DNA from 2 places in the Rouxiella badensis genome. Region 2 is predicted to be linked to the other one. Evidence: predicted binding sites of a transcription regulator. Region 2 holds the regulator's gene; the other holds the start of a gene.

Region 1 (3,143 bases), 1.1 Mb from region 2:
GGTAGCTCAGTTTAGCAGTCAGCTGAACGCCTTGTGCTTTGAATGCGCCGTTGTTTACGCTGCCTTTGTAAGCCATGCGGCCAAGCCAGTCATATCCCAGTTCGAAGCCCAGGTATGGGTTCGCTTGGTAACCTACAAACGCACCGGCACCCAGTTGGCTGTCGTGAGTTGGACCGTTGCCAATACCATTGTAAGCATTAGCGAAACCAGTATCGTGATACTGGGACCAGCCCAATTTACCACCGGTGTACCAGGTGTTATCTTGCGGTGCGGCTTGCGCTACGGTAGCGAAACCTGCCAGTGCCACTGCTAATGCGATAGCTGTCTTTTTCATTTTTGCGCCTCGTTATCATCCAAATAGGCAATTGAGCTTTAAGCTTTAAGCCCTTGGTTAAATTCCTTCGTCCAAGTTATTGCTTCACTTAGGTACTTGCCACTTTTCGTAGGCATTATAAGAGCAACCTTGGCGAACTAAAGTCTACAACGTGGCGAGAAAGTTACAAGCTTGATGTGATTACGCTCAGGAAAAAAACGGGAAAATGTACACATTTCTTAACATCATAGACAAAATGTTGACGAAACTATGTGTTTTTAAACCTCAAAAACACCCGTTTTTACTGGCTCCGGCGCGATAATCAGCACGAATCACTAATAAACGGATTATTTTTGTCAGATTACTCCTAAATTGAATTAATGGTACACGGAGGAATGAATTTTTACTGCTGGAGGTTGTCCGGCACCTGAAAATCGATCTTCCAGGGGCTTCATGATGAAGCCATAAGATCCTCCGGTTTCTGCAGCGACTTGTAATCTTTTGCGATCTGAGTCACTTAATTCTGGCAGCCAACCGAGTACTACACTGTAGTTACCTGTCAATAAAGCGCGCTCCATGGCATCGACGGATGCAATACCTTCAAGCTGACTCACCTGAACTATCTTGTCCACGGGTAAACCCGATTGGGCCAACCAGCGACGGCTCAGTTTTTGGGTTGGAGTAAGCCAAAGCAGCCAGCGAGACTGTGCACCGAGATGGTGGAGCAGCGGTAAGAGCAATTGCGTCAAAGCCGGCTGATTTTCACTATAGACGAACTCGCTCAGTAAGCCACTGTTAGCCGTTGAATTTTGGCATATTGGCGTCGCGTTTGCCGATAAAGGATGCTGACTGAAATGAGAATGATGACGATGATGAGTTCGCATAGTGTTGTTCCACCAGTTAGTTACTGTACGGATATACAGTACTGTGCATATGGCGAGAGATCAACCTAATTTTTCCAAGATATCTCGCAACTCTTGAAGTTAATCGTCGAGAAAGAGAGTTTAGATTTGGCTGCGTAAGAGGGTTTGAGTATTTTGCTTAAAGGGTTCATGTAGTATCAAATCTCACTTCGTTTGAATTAAGCGATAAGGAAATCAATATGTTAAATGAAACTAAAAAAAAGATTGCTCAATCCATAGCTTTGTTATCACCTTTGGGTGTGATTCATTCTCGGCCTCAATTCGGGGGGTACAGCCTGTCGTACGGTGATGCGATGTTTGCGCTGGTGGCGGACGGAGAGCTGTATCTGCGCGCCACCAATGAAAACGAAGAAATAATGAGGCAGATGGCTATGCGGCAGTTTGTTTATCACAAACGAGGTATCGAGATCCTGTTGCGCTATTTTCAGGTGGGTGAGTCACTTTGGCAGCAGCCTGAGCGGCTGATTAAGCTGGCGAATGATGCTATTCGGGGGATGCAAATTGAAAAGGCAGCGAAGAAGAACGATCCGAGGAGGCTAAAGGATTTGCCGAATATCAATTTATCGATGGAGCGAATGCTGTGGCAGATTGGCGTTAAAAATTCCGCCGAACTTCGAATGCAGGGGGCCATTAAAACCTACGTTAAACTCTGCTCAGTGAAAAAGGTGCCGGGCATCCTTACGCTATTTGCCCTCGAAGGGGCGATTCTGGGGTATCACATGTCGGTGTTGCCCGTCCCGTCGCGCGCCAGATTGACCGACTGGTTTAATATCTTTACTCAGGAAGAGCAGGGGATAAGGGCCTAGCGTCGGGCCAGCGGAAAACACAGGTTCTCCGCTGGCCTTGTTTTAGCGGCTTAAGCGCTTAAACGTTAGGCCCTTTCCCGGCTGGGGAAATTTTATTATTAAGGCTGGTCATTTCAGGAATATGTTCCAGCAGTAGCCTAATTTGTTGCAGAACTAGTTGCTCTTTGGTGTCCGACGCCGTCGTTTTGGCTTGAATACGTTCGGAGAGCGTATGAAGCAATTCTTTGACCTGAGAGTCATCTGTCCCTTCATGATGCAGTGCGCTATCGACATAGCGCGTTGCATCATCAAGCAGCGTCAAGGTTTCACTGTCTTCAAGCTTTTCGCGGTGTGCGCCCAGCGCGGATATATAGCTGAGCATGGTGTGATTCAGGCACAGCAGGCGGAAAGCCGCGTCAAGCGTGTCTCTGTCGTTATCTTTCTCGGAGGTCATGTTCGAGACAACCGACGCCAATTCTGCGTCACAGTTATGTGCATCCCTTCTGGCAATACGATATTCAAGACCGTTGTCTTTGCCCTGATGATACTGAACCAAAATGGCATCCAGATAGCGACAGTTAGCATAAAAGGTCTTGTTAACCACCGTCGGTAGCTGGCGAAAACGCCAGTCGGGCCAGATAAAGCTGACGGCGAACCAGGCAATCAGACAACCTATTAGCGTGTCGATGATTCGGGGTATGGCAACCTCGAACCCTTGTCCCATCAGATTAAACAGCAGCAGCGCCAACAGCGTGATAAACATCGTGGCATGTGCGTATTGCACGCTGCGAAAGGTGAAAAACAGCATCCCGCAGATGACGATTAAAATCATTTGTCCTTCGAGAGAAGGAATGAAATACAGAATCGGCATGCCTAACGCGACGCCCGCTAATGTGCCAACAACGCGCAGCGCCAATCTTCTTCGCGTGGCGCTATAGTTTGGCTGGCAGACGAACAGGCTGGTCAGCAGGATCCAGTAGCCGTGGCTCAGTCCGCTTATCTGAATAAACGCATAGCCAAAAAGCAGCACCGCAGACATACGCACCGCGTGGCGAAATAGCGCAGACTTTGGCGTCAGATGGCGCGAAATACGCAGCCAGATATCCTGAAATCCGGTGAGTT
Region 2 (3,143 bases):
CGCTAATTTCAGTATTTCAGGCTTAAACAGGAATTAAGAGCATAACTAGGATTAATCCAAAGCATTTAAATCCAGGTGCCTTTTTGCCAGTGGCGTCGCCAAATCCAGCCTAACGCCACGCCCCGCAGCGACAGAAAGACCGCCACGGCGAGCCAGAGAGCGTGGTTACCCAGCGTGGGTAACGCCAGTAATGTCAACGCGTAACCTGCGGCGGCGACCGCCATGCTGTTGCGCATTTCTTTTCCACGCGTTGCGCCAATAAACATGCCATCGAGCAGATAACACCATACGCCCACCAGCGGTAAGATAATCTGCCAGCCAAGATAGCGGTCGGCCAGCGTTCTTAGGTCGGCAATTGAGGTGAGCAGATTGACAATTTGCTCACCGGCCAGCGCATACACCACAGCGAAGCCAAGCGCGACCAGTCCGGCCTGTCGACAGGCCGCGTGCCACACGTGCAGCAGCTTACTCTCGTCTTTCGCGCCAAACGCCTCCCCGGAATGTGCCTCGACCGCGTAGGCAAAGCCGTCGAGCGCAAAGGCGGTCAAGGTGAGCAGGTTCATCAGCACGGCGTTGACGGCAACGATCTCCGTCCCGAGTCGCGCACCGATGATAGTAAGGGAAGAGAAGCACAGCTGCACCAGCAGGGAACGCAGCATAATGTCCCGATTAAGCGCGATCAGCTGGCGCAGATTGCCGCGCCATGCGTCTTTCAGCAGCTCAATACTTATTCCGTGTCTTCTCATCACAATGGAAACTAGCCACAGTCCCAAAGCCAGCGTGGCATATTCGGAGCAGGCGGTAGCAACGGCCGCACCCTTGACGTTCCATCCCAACCCGACCACCAGCCACAGGTCAAGAATAACGTTAAGCAGATTGCCTACTATCAGCATGATGACCGGCGCACGCACATACTGGGCCCCGAGCAACCAGCCGAGAATCACTAGGTTCGCCAGCGACGCAGGGGCGCTATACCAGCGAATCGAGAGGAATATTTGCGCCTGCTGGAGCACCGCCTGACTGCCGCCCACGATGTGCAATGCGGCGGAAATCAACGGCTGGCGAAACAGGAAAATGAGCGTACCGGCAATCAGTGCCAACAAAAACGGCTGCACGAACGCGCGGGCCAGCAGAAGGTTATTCCGCGCCCCCAGCGCCTGCGCGGTCATTCCGGTGGTGCTCATACGCAGGAAGAGCAATAGCATAAATAGGAAGCTGGTGACCATTGCCCCGACGGCGACACCGCCAAGATAATCAGGGCTATCAAGATGACCAATCACTGCTGTATCAACCAAACCCAGCAAGGGCACGGTAATGTTGGAGAAGATCATCGGGAGGGCGAGAAGCCAGAGCGCCTTGTCGGCAGGGCTTAGAAAGGTTTTTCTTAAAGCAGGCAAAGAGAAAAGCGATCGCATAATGGTGTGAGAGCCCAGGCTGTGATGACGATTCGTGGTTTAACGGATTATATAAACAACAACGGCTTATGAATAACAGGTCTTCGTGTGACAGAAACAATATCGCCCCAATGAAGGGGCGACAGGCAAAACGAGACTGTGTAAATGGCTAACGCCAAAAGCGGAGGCTGATTAGATCCAGTCGCCGTTGCGGATAACGCCGACCGCCAGTCCTTCAATGCTAAAGTTTTGCTCGCGAAGATCGACCACAATAGGTTCGAACTCGCTGTTTTCAGGCAGCAGCTGCACGGTATTGCCCTGCTTTTTAAGACGCTTAACGGTCACTTCGTCGTCAATGCGTGCGACAACAACCTGCCCGTTACGGACGTCCTGCGTTTTGTGAACCGCCAGAAGGTCGCCGTCTAAAATACCAATATCACGCATCGACATGCCGCTGACACGCAGCAGGAAGTCGGCGCTCGGTTTGAACATACCTGGGTCAACCTGATAGTGCCCTTCAATATGCTGAGTCGCCAGTAATGGCTCACCGGCGGCCACGCGGCCAATCAGCGGTAGCCCGGCTTCTTCTTCCATCAGCAAACGAATGCCGCGAGAAGCGCCGGAAACAATCTCGATAACGCCTTTACGTGCCAGCGCTTTCAGGTGTTCTTCAGCGGCGTTAGGCGAGCGGAATCCCAGACGGGTGGCAATTTCTGCACGTGTTGGCGGCATACCCGTGGTCGAAATATGATCGCGTATAAGGTCATAGACCTCTTGTTGTCTGGTCGTTAAAGCTTTCATTCCGCCCCCTGGTTGTTTATACAGTCCAGCTGTGAGTATATACAGGTACTGGCGGAATTAAAACCTAAGAATCTGCAAAAACAGACATTAAGAAGTATGAAATATTCAAAGCCAGTGCGGCACCAGGATGACTGCCCAGGTGAAAAGCGCAAAGCCAATGGTGATTGAAACAGCAGCGGAACCCATATCCTTCGCACGCCCAGAAAGTGGGTGTATTTCAGAGCCAATTCGGTCGATTGCCGCTTCTACCGCACTGTTCAGTAATTCAACAACCAGCACTAAAATGAGTGCGCCAACCATTAATATTCGTTCGATGCTGCTAACATCAAGGTAAAATGCCAGTAAGATGGCGGGGACAACGACGATAGCTTCCTGACGGAATGCGGCTTCATGCTTCCAGGCGGCGGTAATTCCCTTGATAGAATAGCCGGCTGCCTTATAAATTCGGGTAAACCCAGTGACCTGATTTGCCATTATTTTTAAGTCTTAATGTGATTTTTAGGCATTTTAGCCTGAATTCGTTGTCCTATCACCACAGATCTCATACCTGCTTTCTGGTATCCTTGCGGCGAATTGCTAACAAGAGGCTTTACGTTTTTTATGTCAGGATGGCGTAGACTTTATTATACCTTACTGAATTTACCGCTAAATTTGCTGGTAAGAAGCAAGGTCATTCCTACAGATCCCGTGACGGAGTTGCGTTTAGATCCAACGCGTCCAATTCTGTATGTTTTGCCGTACAACTCCAAGGCCGATCTTCTGACACTGCGGGCACAATGCCTCGCGCAGAATCTGCCCGACCCGCTCATTCCTCTGGAAATAGACGGCGTTCAACTGCCGAGTCACGTTTTCATCGGTGAAGGGCCACGTGTTTTCTCCTATTATCAGCCTAAACAGGAATCGGTGAAGCTGTTCCATGACTATCTGGACCTGCACCGAAATAATCCG

The links. The regulator LexA, encoded in region 2, represses DNA repair genes until DNA is damaged. The targets are predictions, from matches to a motif close to TNCTGTATGTACATACAGNA.
Region 1: the regulator LexA is predicted to act here: its motif matches at 1,219-1,238, upstream of sulA (SOS-induced cell division inhibitor SulA).

Annotation. Positions count from the first base shown of each region.
Region 1 covers NZ_CP114062.1:2,571,030-2,574,172, reverse strand. The annotation lists gene ompA (porin OmpA) at 1-334, opposite strand, end outside; gene sulA (SOS-induced cell division inhibitor SulA) at 691-1,197, opposite strand; gene O1V65_RS11980 (TfoX/Sxy family DNA transformation protein) at 1,416-2,042, shown strand; gene yccS (YccS family putative transporter) at 2,101-3,143, opposite strand, start outside.
Region 2 covers NZ_CP114062.1:3,710,153-3,713,295, forward strand. The annotation lists gene dinF (MATE family efflux transporter DinF) at 66-1,415, opposite strand; gene lexA (transcriptional repressor LexA) at 1,587-2,195, opposite strand; gene O1V65_RS17125 (diacylglycerol kinase) at 2,301-2,669, opposite strand; gene plsB (glycerol-3-phosphate 1-O-acyltransferase PlsB) at 2,796-3,143, shown strand, end outside.